2 regions of the Streptomyces sp. NPDC001852 genome follow, and region 1 is predicted to be linked to the other one. Evidence: riboswitches for the same ligand, from Rfam matches in the RefSeq annotation. Region 1 holds a riboswitch; the other holds the start of a gene.

Region 1 (6,514 bases):
GGTGGTCTGCTCATCCGGCAGATCCACCACTGGGCCGCGCTGATCTTCCTCGCCGGCATGTTCGTGCACATGATGCGCGTGTTCCTCACCGGCGCGTTCCGCAAGCCGCGTGAGATCAACTGGCTGTTCGGCTTCCTGCTGTTCGTCCTCGGCATGTTCACCGGCTTCACCGGTTACTCGCTCCCGGACGACCTGCTCTCCGGCACCGGTGTCCGCTTCATGGAGGGCGCGATCCTGTCCGTGCCGATCGTCGGCACGTACCTGTCGTTCTTCCTCTTCGGCGGTCAGTTCCCCGGCCACGACTTCGTCGCCCGGTTCTACTCGATCCACATCCTGCTGCTTCCGGGCATCATGCTCGGCCTGATGGTGGGCCACCTGATCCTGGTCTTCTACCACAAGCACACGCAGTTCGCGGGTCCCGGCAAGAGCAACAACAACGTCGTCGGCATGCCGCTGCTGCCGGTCTACATGGCCAAGGCCGGAGGCTTCTTCTTCCTGGTCTTCGGTGTCATCGCGGCCATCGCGGCGGTCGCCCAGATCAACCCGATCTGGGCCATGGGCCCCTACCGTCCGGACCAGGTGTCCACCGGCGCCCAGCCCGACTGGTACATGGGCTTCGCCGAGGGTCTGATCCGCTTCATGCCGGGCTGGGAGATCAACCTCTGGGGTCACACGCTCGTCCTGGGCGTGTTCATCCCGCTGGTCCTCTTCCCGCTGGTCCTGGCGGCGATCGCGGTCTACCCGTTCATCGAGTCCTGGATCACCGGCGACAAGCGCGAGCACCACATCCTGGACCGCCCGCGCAACGCCCCGACGCGTACCGCGTTCGGTGTCGCCTGGGTGACGATCTACATGATCACCCTGGTCGGTGGCGGCAACGACCTGTGGGCCACCCACTTCCACCTGTCGATCAACGCCGTGACCTGGTTCGTCCGGATCTTCTTCTTCCTCGGGCCGATCATCGCGTTCATCGTCACCAAGCGGATCTGCCTGGGTCTGCAGCGCCGCGACCGCGACAAGGTGCTGCACGGTCGCGAGACCGGCATCATCAAGCGCCTGCCGCACGGTGAGTTCATCGAGGTGCACGAGCCGCTCAGCCAGGAGCAGCTGCACACCCTCACGGCTCACCACCAGTACGAGCCGGCCGAGATCGGCCCGACGGTCGACGAGAACGGTGTCGAGCGCAAGGTCGGTGCCTCGGAGAAGCTCCGGGTGAAGCTGTCCAACGCCTACTACGGCGAGGACAACCAGATCCCGAAGCCGACCGTCGAGGAGTACAAGGAGATCACGAGCGGCCACGGCCACCACTGATCCCGCGTCGCCACGCCACGCCGAAGGGCCCCGTCCGGGTTACGGACGGGGCCCTTCGCCGTGCCCGGCGCTGGATAGGCTGGGACCACACTGTTTCTTCAGGACACCAGGAGCGGCTGATGAGCGCTGTGACCCCCGCTGGAGGCGACACCGCGGCGGGCCGTTCCTGGCCCGCCCTGCTGAACGGCCTGCTGGACGGCCAGGACCTCTCCGCCGACGACACCGCGTGGGCGATGGACCGGATCATGCGCGGCGAGGCGACCGACGCGCAGATCGCGGGGTTCGCGGTGGCGCTGCGGGCCAAGGGACAGACGGTGCAGGAGATCACCGGTCTGGTCCGCACGATGTACGAGCACGCGAACGTGATCGAGGTGCCCGGCCACACCGTCGACATCGTCGGCACGGGCGGGGACGGGGCGAGGACGGTGAACATCTCCACGATGTCGTCACTGGTCGTCGCCGGTACGGGCGCGAAGGTCGTCAAGCACGGCAACCGCGCCGCGTCCTCCGCCTCCGGATCCTCCGACGTCCTGGAGAAGCTGGGCGTCAACCTCGACCTCACGCCCCGGCGGGTGGCCGAGGTCGCGGAGGAGGCCGGCATCACCTTCTGCTTCGCGGTGAAGTTCCACCCCGCGCTGCGTCATGTGGGCGCCGCGCGCGGCCAGTTGGGCATCCGTACGGTGTTCAACCTGCTCGGTCCGCTGACCAACCCGGCGAAGGTGCGGGCCCAGGCGGTCGGCGTGGCCGTCCCTCGAGAGGCGCCCATCGTCGCGGGCGTGCTCGCGGAGCGCGGCAACTCCTCGCTGGTCTTCCGCGGCGACGACGGGCTGGACGAGCTGACCACGACGTCCACGTCCCACGTCTGGGTGGTCCGGGACGGCAAGGTCACCGAGGAGACCTTCGACCCGCGGGACGTCGGCATCGACCTCGTCCCCGTGGAGGCGCTGCGCGGCGGCGACCCGTCGCACAACGCCGAGGTCGCCCGCCGTCTGCTGGACGGCGAGCGGGGCCCGGTACGGGACGCCGTGCTGCTGAACTCCGCGGCGGCCCTCGTGGCCCTGCACCCGACGGACGCCTCTCTCGCCAACCAGCTGCGGGCCGGCATGGCCCAGGCCGCCGAGTCCATCGACTCGGGCGCGGCGAAGCGAACGCTGGAACGGTGGGTGGCGGCGAGCAACGACAGGGCCTAGCCGTCGCCGGTGGTCGTCCCGCGATCCGGACACGGGTTGCGGGGCGACGATCTTTTACCGTACGTTTCTGCACCAGGTCATGAGTGACAGCCATTCGGCCCCGGCCGGCTGTCCGGCAACCCTCCGTCCGTGGCGGGGTGCCCCGGGTGAGGACCAGGCCGTAGGCAGCGAGGTCTACGGCAAGCGCGGACCCCTCGCGCGCTTGACGAGAGCGCGGGACCAGGGGTCCTGGTCATCGAGGGAGCCTTCCGTGAGCAAGCGAATGCGATAGGGCCGCAGAGCCCCGCCTCCGCACACCCCTTTTCTCTTCTTCCGTACGTCTCTTCGCGTACGTCCTCACGGGAGTTCCCCCATGTCTGTCTTCACCGCTGCCGCCGACCAGTCCGTTTGCGCCCCCCTGCCCGTTCTGGGCCGGGATGTCACCGTCCCGCTCGTCACCGGCGGCGAGGTGACCTACGCGGCCCTCGACTACGCGGCCAGCGCCCCCGCCCTGCAGCGCGTCTGGGACGACGTGGCCGCCTACGCGCCGTACTACGGCAGCGTCCACCGTGGCGCCGGCTACCTCTCCCAGCTCTCCACCGACCTCTTCGAGAACGCCCGGAAGACGGTCGCCGACTTCCTCGGCTGCCGCCCCGACGACCAGGTGGTCTTCACCCGCTCGACCACCGACTCCCTGAACCTGCTGGCCCGCGCCCTCCCCGCCGACTGCCAGGTCTTCGTCTTCGAGACCGAGCACCACGCCTCCCTGCTGCCCTGGCAGGACGCGCACGTCACCTACCTCAACGCGCCGCGCACCCCGCAGCAGGCCGTGGCGGCCCTGGAGCGGGCCCTCGCCGACCGGGACCCCTACGGCCCGGCCCTGGTCTGCGTCACCGGCGCCTCCAACGTCACCGGCGAGCTGTGGCCGGTGCGCGAACTGGCCGCGGCGGCGCACGCCCACGGCGCCCGTATCGTCCTGGACGCCGCCCAGCTGGCCCCGCACCACCCCGTGTCCCTCCGCGACCTGGACGTCGACTGGGTCGCCTTCTCGGGCCACAAGCTGTACGCCCCCTTCGGCTCCGGTGTGCTCGCCGGCCGCGCCGACTGGCTGCGCGCGGCGGAGCCGTACCTGGCGGGCGGGGGTGCCAGCCGCAAGGTGTCCCGGCGTCAGGACGGCGGCGTGGACGTGGAGTGGCACGACAGTGCCGCGCGGCACGAGGCGGGCTCGCCCAATGTGATCGGCGCCTACTCCATCGCGTCGGCCTGCAAGGCGCTGACCGAGGCCGGCTGGGACACCCTGGTGGCCCGTGAGCAGCACCTCGTCCGCAGGGTCCGGGCCGGGCTTGCCGAGGTCCCCCAGGTGAAGGTGCTGTCCCTCTTCGGTGACGACGCCCCGCGCGTCGGCGTCATCTCCTTCGTCGTCGAGGGCTGGAACAGCTCGCACTTCGCCGCCGCGCTCTCCGCCGAGTACGGCATCGGCGTCCGCGACGGCCTCTTCTGCGCCCACCCCCTGGTCCGCACCCTCCTCGGCACCGACCCCCAGACCCAGGGCGAATGCGGCGCCCCCGAGGCGGCGCCGGGGGAGAAGTCCCTCAACGCCATCCGCGTGAGCTTCGGCGCGGGCACCCCCGACGAGCACGTGGAGCGTTTCGTGACGGCGGTACGGGAACTGGTGACCGACGGTGCGAAGTGGACGTACCGGACGGAGGGCGGCCGCTGCGTCCCGGCGGTGTGACCGGCGCCCCGCAGACGCCCGGGCGGTCTTCCGACGGTCAGTTGTCCAGACCGATCGAGAAGGCCGCCTCAAGGTCGTGCTGGGAGTAGGTGCGGAAGGCGACGTGCGTGTCGGTGGCCTCGACGCCGGGGATCTTGCTGATCCGGCCGGGGATGACATCGGCGAGATCCTCGTGCTGCCGCACCCGGACCATCGCGATCAGGTCATATGTGCCCGTGACGGAGAAAACCTCGCTCACCGACTCCAGCGAAGCGATCTGCTCCGCGATCTCGGGGATCCGGTCCACGCTGGTCTTGATCAGAACGATCGCGGTGATCACGGCTGGTTCTCTCCCTCGGGGGCCTGAGCAGGGGCGGCTTTCACTCTAGCCGCCCGCCCGTCTCCCACCACCGCCCTTCCGGGGCCGCCCTTCGGGCCCTTCTTCCTCCCGTAGCGCACCCACGCGTAGCCGAAGCCCAGACCGAAGCCGATGAGGTGCGCCAGATACGCCACCCCGGGGCCGCCCGAGCTCTGCTCCGCCGCCGCCCACTGCAGGGCCGCCCAGAACGGCAGTACGACCCATGCGGGAAACCGCAGTGGCAGGAAGAACAGGAACGGCAGAAGACTGGTGACACGGGCGCGGGGGAACAGGTAGAGGAACGCTCCGAGGACCGCCGAGATCGCCCCGGAGGCGCCCACCAGCGACTGCTCGGAGGCGGCGTTGGCGGCCGCGTAGCCGAGCAGGGCGAGACAGCCGCAGCCGACGTAGAAGAGAGTGAACTCGACCCGGCCCATCCGCTCCTCGGTCATCGCACCGAAGACGAAGAGGAAGAGCATGTTGCCGAGCAGGTGCACCCAGCTGCCGTGCACGAACAGGGCTGTGGCGGGGGTCAGGACCTCGCGCAGCGGACTGGTGAACAGCTCGGCCGGCACCACGCCCCAGCGCCGGAAGTACGCCCGCTGCGCGGTGAGCAGGCCGTCCCCGGAGCCGTATCCCGGGGTGAGTCCCGAGGCCGGGCCCAGGACGAAGAGCAGGCAGCACAGGGCGATGAGGCCGTATGTCATGGGTGCTGTTGAGCTCCGGACCGCCCTGAGGGTCCTGCCGGCCGCCGTGCTCCACTCGCTGATCATGAATACAGAGCATGACGTAACGGGACGCAAGCTGACAGACCGCCTCGCCGCCTTGGACGGACCAGCGGCCAGTCCCCGCCAGGCCGTAGGGTTACGGCCACACGCGTCGGCCGGCGGCGCGACGAGCGACTACCAGAAGGAAGCGGACAGCCACGATGACGGTTCCCCTGCCGACCGCGACCACCCGATGGCGCTGCACCCTGTGCGGCAACCTCACCCGGTTCGACGTGACGCGTTCCTCGAAGGTCGTCGAGTACGTCCACCTCGATCTGGCCGGTGAGCCGACCGTGGAGGAGCGCCAGGTGGTCAGTGAGACCATCGAGTCGGTGCGGTGCCGCTGGTGCAACGCGGTGGACCAGGTGGAACTCGTGGACAGGCCGGGTGCCGGCTCCTGAGCGGAGCGGCCCCGAAGAAGTCGAGGCAGTGGGGTGTGACGGATGGTGGAGACCGCAGGCGGGGGGCCGGGCGACGGCACCGCTGAGGTGCTTGACCGTCCGCTGCCCGACGGGGTGCGACGCAGGGTCGTGCAGATCGTCTCGGACGGCTTCGGCCGGCTCACCGTGACGGAACTGCCCGCCCAGCTGAGGCAGTACGCCCGGTTCGCCCCCAATCGCCGGGCGAAGTTCGCCGGGAACGCGATGGCGGCGGCGCTGGAGACCGATGCGCTGTTCCGGCAGCGGATCGGGGAGAAGTTCAGAGAGGCGGAGCCGGAACTCGCCGGCGCCCTCGACTCCGGCTCGCCGCTCCCGGCCGCGGACCCGCTCGACGTGGCGGCCGCGGCCTATGTACTGCGCCCGGCGGGCTGGGTGAAGCTGGTCACCGCGGCCGGCGAGGAGGTCCAGCGCGCGGACGCCGAGCGCGCCGACGAGGAGAGCAGGGCCGAGCTGGAGCGGCTGCGCGCCGAGCTGGCCCAGGCCCGCGAGCAGACCCGCGCCGAGACCGAACGGCTGCGCACGGAGCTGGAGTCGGCGAGGAAGGAAGCGGAATCGCTGCACCGCAAGCTCCGCGCCGCCCTGAGCGACGTCAAGCGGGGCGAGGCCGCCCTGCGCAAGGCCCAGGGCGAGATGGACGCCGTACGCGCCGAGGCGCACCTGCAGGTGTCGGCCGCCGAGAGCGAGTCCCGCCGGCTCAAGGCCCGCCTCGGCGAGGCCGAGGCCGCGCTGGAGGCCACCCGCCGCGCCGCCCGCGA
Region 2 (6,514 bases), on a different contig from region 1:
GCGGTCGTAGTCCGAGTCGCTGTTCTCGATCTCGGCGCGGATCTGGTTGACGCGGCCGTTGACCTGCTCGGAGGAGCCGGCGCCGTCGACGATAGTGGTCTCGTCCTTGGTGATGACGACCTTGCGGGCGCGGCCCAGGAGGTCCAGGGTCGCGTTCTCCAGCTTGAGGCCGACCTCCTCGGAGATGACCTCGCCGCCCGTGAGGATGGCGATGTCGCCGAGCATGGCCTTGCGGCGGTCACCGAAGCCCGGGGCCTTGACGGCGACGGACTTGAAGGTGCCGCGGATCTTGTTGACGACCAGGGTCGACAGGGCCTCGCCCTCGACGTCCTCGGCGATGATCAGCAGCGGCTTGCCCGACTGCATGACCTTCTCCAGGAGCGGGAGCAGGTCCTTGACGGAGCCGATCTTGGAGTTGGCGATGAGGATGTACGGGTCCTCGAGCGACGCCTCCATGCGCTCCATGTCGGTCGCGAAGTAGGCGGAGATGTAGCCCTTGTCGAAGCGCATGCCCTCGGTGAGCTCGAGCTCGAGGCCGAAGGTGTTGCTCTCCTCGACGGTGATGACGCCTTCCTTGCCGACCTTGTCCATGGCCTCGGCGATCAGCTCGCCGATCTGGGTGTCGGCGGCGGAGATGGACGCGGTGGAGGCGATCTGCTCCTTGGTCTCGACGTCCTTCGCCTGCTCGAGGAGAGCGGCGGAGACGGCCTCGACGGCCTTCTCGATGCCGCGCTTGAGAGCCATCGGGTTGGCACCCGCGGCTACGTTGCGCAGGCCCTCCTTGACCAGGGCCTGGGCGAGCACGGTCGCGGTGGTCGTACCGTCGCCGGCGACGTCGTCCGTCTTCTTGGCGACTTCCTTGACCAGCTCGGCGCCGATCTTCTCGTACGGGTCCTCGAGCTCGATCTCCTTGGCGATGGAGACACCATCGTTGGTGATCGTGGGGGCGCCCCACTTCTTCTCGAGGACGACGTTGCGACCCTTGGGGCCGAGCGTCACCTTGACGGCGTCCGCGAGCTGGTTCATGCCGCGCTCGAGGCCGCGCCGCGCCTCCTCGTCGAACGCGATGATCTTGGCCATGTGAAGTGGTCCCTCCAGGACTGGGGGTGATTCCTTCGGACCGCGCCCGCGCCCGCGACGGACGGCTCGCCGGCCTCGTGGTTCCTTGCCCCACTTGGCCTGCGGGCCTCACCGACCCGGTCCTTCACTGTCACTCTCACCTTCAGAGTGCTAACGCCAATGATTAGCACTCGGCATGGTCGAGTGCAAGCGCCCGGGGGTGTACGGCACCCCCGTCAGCCGCCCGCGAACACGGGCACCCCGGGCATGGCGAAGGGCCCGCACCCCGAGCGGGGTGCGGGCCCTTCGAAGAAACAGTAGAACGTCGCTGTTCAGTCGACGCGTGCTTCAGCTGGTCGCCAGCCGGACCATGTCCGCCTGCGGGCCCTTCTGGCCCTGCGAGATCTCGAAGTCGACCCGCTGCCCCTCTTCCAGGGTGCGGTAACCGTCCATCTGGATCGCGCTGTAGTGGACGAAAACATCCGCACCACCGTCGACCGCGATGAAGCCGTACCCCTTCTCCGCGTTGAACCACTTGACGGTGCCCTGAGCCATGCCTAACTCCCCTATTACTGGCCCTTGCACAGATCCACACTTCGCGGATCCGGGTCAGACCTCACCCCCCATTGGTCGGGGGCGTGCGCCGGAACGCGTCGACCGCGGCTGAATGTATCTGTCCAACTGCCGTCTGCAACAGGTCAATCGGACGAGAATTCTGGACGGGAACGGTCCGGAATGTGGTGAGAAATCACCCGACTTCAGGGCAAGTCGGGCCCCTCAAACCTCACAAAAGCCGCATAAAACCCGTCGACTTTGGCTGCTTCTTGTCGGGCGTCCGGCATGAATACCGGGCCCTCGACCGGTCGGCCCGTGAGCGCGTTCCCCAACTCTACCGCGCTCAATCACACAGAATTGCCTCCTCCGCTTCTCTCACGGAGGAGGCAATTCGATGAACAATGCGTAACCGAAGTTACCCAAGGTAACGATCAGCCGCCGGCGACGGCCGGAATGATGGAGACGCCGGCGCCGTCCGGGGTGGCGGTCTCAAGGCCCTGCTCGAAGCGGACGTCGTCGTCGTTGACGTAGACGTTGACGAACCGGCGCAGCTTGCCCTGGTCGTCCAGGACGCGCGCGGCGATCCCGGTGTGGTTCTTCTCCAGGTCGGCGATGACCTCGGCGAGGGTCGCGCCCTCGGCGCTGACCTCGGCCTGACCGCCGGTGTAGGTGCGCAGGATGGTGGGGATGCGAACGGTCACGCTCATGCGAGGCCAGCCTCTCGGAAGGAGTCCAGGTTCGGGCGGATGGTGGCGGTGAGCCCCGTACCGGCCACCGCGTCCAGCGTCTTCAGGCCGTCGCCGGTGTTGAGGACCACCGTGGTCTTCGTCGGGTCCAGGACGCCGTCCTTGAGCAGCTTGCGGGTGACGCCGACGGTCACGCCGCCCGCCGTCTCCGCGAAGATGCCCTCGGTGCGGGCCAGCAGCTTGATGGCGTCGACGACCTCCTCGTCCGTCACGTCCTCCACGGCACCGCCGGTGCGGCGCGCGATGTCCAGGACGTACGGTCCGTCGGCCGGGTTGCCGATGGCGAGGGACTTGGCGATGGTGTTCGGCTTCTGGGGCCGGACCACGTCGTGCCCGGCCTTGAAGGCGGTGGACACCGGCGAGCAGCCCTCGGCCTGCGCACCGAAGATCTTGTACGGCCTGTCCTCGACGAGACCGAGCCTGATCAGCTCCTGCAGACCCTTGTCGATCTTCGTGAGCTGCGAGCCCGAGGCGATCGGGACCACGATCTGGTCCGGGAGCCGCCAGCCGAGCTGCTCGCAGATCTCGTACGCCAGGGTCTTGGAGCCCTCCGCGTAGTACGGCCGCAGGTTGACGTTGACGAAGCCCCAGCCCTCGCCGGCCGGGTCGCCGATCAGCTCGGAGCAGAAACGGTTCACGTCGTCGTAGTTGCCCTCGATGCCGACGAGGTCGCCGCCGTAGATCGCGGCCATGACGATCTTGCCCTGCTCCAGGTCGTGCGGGATGAAGACGCAGGAGCGGAAGCCGGCGCGGGCCGCCGCGGCGCCCACCGCACCGGCCAGGTTGCCGGTGGAGGAGCAGGACAGGGTCGTGAACCCGAAGGCGCGGGCGGCCTCCAGGGCCTGGGCGACCACGCGGTCCTTGAAGGAGTGCGTCGGGTTGCCGGAGTCGTCCTTGACGAACAGGCCGCCGGTGACACCGAGTTCGCCGGCGAGGTTGTCGGCCTTGACCAGCGCGGTCCAGCCCGGGTTCAGGTTCGGCTTGTCGGCCACGTCGGCCGGGACCGGCAGCAGCGGCGCGTACCGCCAGATGTTCGCGGGGCCTGCCTCGATACGGCGGCGCAGCTCTTCGGTGTCGTAGGCGGAGAAGTCGTAGGCGATCTCCAGCGGGCCGAAACACTCCTCGCAGGCGAACACCGGGCCGAGCGGAACGCGGTGCCCGCACTCACGACAGCTCAGGGCCGCGGCCGGGCCGAGGTCGACGGTGGAGTCGGTGGAGCTTGCAACTGTCTGCACAGCCATGGAGGCGAGGCCCTTTCTCCTCATCTTCCTCACGACGCATCTCGCCGTGAGACGGATTTGGCACCTTCCCTAGCCGGGAGCCTCGCGAGCGATCATTGATCCACGAGTACCGACTGGAGGGTTGCCGGGGCTTCATCGGGCCGTGTCCCTCTGCCCCTCTGGATGAGCGGTATGCGGTTGTGAACGCGTGCTGACCCCCGACATGCGATGGTCATCGGCGTTGTTCAAGACTGTAACCGAAGGCCTGGACAGTTGAGATAGTCGTCCGAACCGCGAGACACGTGAGGAGCCGCTGACTGTGCTGGAAGAAGTCGAGCGCTGGCTGGCCATCCGCTCCTGGTCCGTGGCCGATCGCCCGCTGCACAAGATCCTGGCGGCCAAGCAGCGCACGGGCCAGTCGGTCTCCGTCGTGCTGCCCGCGCTCAACGAGGAGGAGACGGTCGGCGACATCGTCGCGGTCATCCGCCACGACCTCGTGGAGCAGGTTCCGCTCGTCGACGAGATCGTGGTGGTCGACTCCGGCTCCACCGACCGCACCTCCGAGGTCGCCGCCGCCGCGGGCGCGCGGGTCGTTCACCGGGACGAGATCCTGCCCCGCATCCCCGCCGTCCCCGGAAAGGGTGAGGTGCTGTGGCGCTCGCTCCTGGTCACCACCGGGGACATCGTCTGTTTCATCGACGCGGACCTGAGGGAGTTCTCCTCCGACTTCGTTGCAGGGATCGTCGGCCCGCTGCTCACCGAGCCGGGCGTGGACCTGGTCAAGGCGATGTACGACCGTCCGCTCGCCGGGTCCGCCGGCCAGGGCGGCCGGGTGACCGAGTTGATGGCCCGCCCGCTGCTGAACATGCACTGGCCGCAGCTGGCCGGATTCGTGCAGCCGCTGGGCGGCGAGTACGCGGCCCGGCGCAGCCTGCTGGAACAGCTCCCCTTCCCCGTCGGGTACGGCGTGGAGCTGGGCATGCTGGTGGACGCCCTGCACCTGGTGGGACTGGACGCGCTGGGGCAGGTGGACGTGGGCGTGCGCAAGCACCGCCACCAGGACGGGCAGGCGCTCGGCCGGATGGCCGCCGCGATCTACCGCACGGCCCAGCTGCGGCTGGCCCGCGGCCATCTGATCCGCCCCTCCCTCACCCAGTTCGAGCGCGGCGAGGACGGTTTCGAGCCGCGCACCTACTCGGTGGACACCGAGGAACGACCGCCGATGGTGGAGATCACGGAGTACGCCGAGCGCAGGGTGGCCTGAGTTCGTATACGGCTGCCGGCCCATGTCGCGGCCGTACGTTTGAGCGTTTCCGGGCCGGGCTAGGTTGAGGACCATGGCTTCCACGCAGGGTGCTGCCGAGAGAGCTCAGGTGCTGGTCGCGTCCAACCGCGGCCCGGTTTCGTACACGGTGGACGACAGCGGCTCGCTGCACGCCAGGCGGGGCGGCGGCGGGCTGGTCTCCGGGCTGTCGGCCATCGGGCCGGACGCGGACTCCCTGTGGGTGTGCGCGGCGCTCGGCGACGGGGACCGGGAGGCCGTACGGCGGGCCGGCGGCGGGCTGCTGCCGGGCGAGGACGCCGGCGGGCAGCGGGTGCGGATGCTGGACATCGAAGCGCAGGTCCACTCGGACGCCTACAACGGCATCGCCAACTCGGTGCTCTGGTTCGTCCACCACATGCTCTACCAGACCCCGCTCGAGCCGGTCTTCGACGCGGGGTTCCGGCGGCAGTGGGCGGCCTACGAGGCCTACAACCGGGCGTTCGCCGAGGCGCTGGCCGAGGAGGCGGCCGAGGGGGCGGCGGTACTGGTCCAGGACTACCACCTGTGCCTGGTGCCCGGGATGCTCCGGGAGCTCCGCCCCGACCTGCGGATCGGCCACTTCTCGCACACGCCCTGGGCGCCGCCGGAGTACTTCCGTCTGCTGCCCGACGACATCGCGGCCGCCCTGCTGAACGGCATCCTCGGCGCGGACCGGGCGGCGTTCCTGACCCGGCGGTGGGCGGACGCGTTCACCGCGTGCTGTACGGCGGTCCTGGGTCCCGGCAGTCTCCCGGGTACGGCGATCGGGGTGCACGGGCTCGGCGCGGACGGGGACTTCCTGCGCAAGCGGGCCCACGAGCCGGACGTGGACGAGCGGATGGCGGCGCTGCGCGAGGAGATCGGCGAGGGCCGCCGGACCGTCGTCCGCGTCGACCGCACGGAGCTGTCCAAGAACATCGTGCGCGGCCTGCTGGCGTACCGGCAGCTGCTGGAGGAGCACCCCGAGTGGCGGGAGCGGGTGGTGCATCTCGCGTTCGCGTATCCGTCGCGGCAGGACCTCGCCGTGTACCGGGACTACACGGCCGCGGTGGAGCGGGTCGCCGAGGAGATCAACTCGGCCTTCGGCACGGCCGGGTGGACCCCGGTCGTGCTGCACGTCAAGGACGACTTCGCGCGCTCGCTGGCCGCGTACCGGCTCGCCGACGTGGCGCTGGTCAACCCCATCCGGGACGGCATGAACCTGGTCGCCAAGGAGGTGCCGGTCGTCTCCGACCGGGGCTGTGCGCTGGTGTTGTCCCGGGAGGCCGGGGCGTACGAGGAACTGCGCGCCCACGCGTTCGTGGTGAACCCCTACGACGTGCTGGAGACCGCGCGCGCCCTGCACGAGGCGCTGTCCCTGCCACCGGAGGAGCGGGCGGACCGCACCAAGAGGCTGGCGGCGGCGGCCACCGCGCTTCCCCCGGCCCAGTGGTTCCTGGATCAGCTGCAGGCGCTCAGGGACCTTCAGTCCAGCTGAGCGGCGAGGGTCCGCAGCAGGCGGACGACCCCGGCGGGGCCGTCGACCACGATGTCCGCGCGTTCCGCCAGTTCGGTGACCTCGGTGCTGCCGCTGCAGACCAGGAGGCCGGGGACGCCGTCGGAACGGAGTTCGTCGACGGCGGCGAAGGCGG

The links. Region 1 has a riboswitch for S-adenosylmethionine ahead of ACFYZB_RS03055 (aminotransferase class V-fold PLP-dependent enzyme). Riboswitches for the same ligand answer to the same signal wherever they lie in the genome.
Region 2: it holds a riboswitch for S-adenosylmethionine, as region 1 does, so the genes downstream of both, thrC (threonine synthase) here and ACFYZB_RS03055 (aminotransferase class V-fold PLP-dependent enzyme) in region 1, are expected to answer to the same signal.

Annotation. Positions count from the first base shown of each region.
Region 1 covers NZ_JBIATN010000002.1:80,564-87,077, forward strand. Annotated here, with positions in the region: gene ACFYZB_RS03045 (cytochrome bc complex cytochrome b subunit) at 1-1,311, shown strand, start outside; gene trpD (anthranilate phosphoribosyltransferase) at 1,431-2,501, shown strand; SAM riboswitch class IV at 2,577-2,693, shown strand; gene ACFYZB_RS03055 (aminotransferase class V-fold PLP-dependent enzyme) at 2,854-4,215, shown strand; gene ACFYZB_RS03060 (Lrp/AsnC family transcriptional regulator) at 4,253-4,534, opposite strand; gene ACFYZB_RS03065 (rhomboid family intramembrane serine protease) at 4,531-5,325, opposite strand; gene ACFYZB_RS03070 (hypothetical protein) at 5,481-5,720, shown strand; gene ACFYZB_RS03075 (NYN domain-containing protein) at 5,763-6,514, shown strand, end outside.
Region 2 covers NZ_JBIATN010000003.1:398,043-404,556, forward strand. Annotated here, with positions in the region: gene groL (chaperonin GroEL) at 1-1,080, opposite strand, end outside; gene ACFYZB_RS07185 (cold-shock protein) at 1,408-1,614, opposite strand; gene ACFYZB_RS07190 (MoaD/ThiS family protein) at 2,046-2,321, opposite strand; gene thrC (threonine synthase) at 2,318-3,601, opposite strand; SAM riboswitch class I at 3,619-3,770, opposite strand; gene ACFYZB_RS07200 (glucosyl-3-phosphoglycerate synthase) at 3,900-4,844, shown strand; gene ACFYZB_RS07205 (trehalose-6-phosphate synthase) at 4,918-6,360, shown strand; gene otsB (trehalose-phosphatase) at 6,348-6,514, opposite strand, start outside.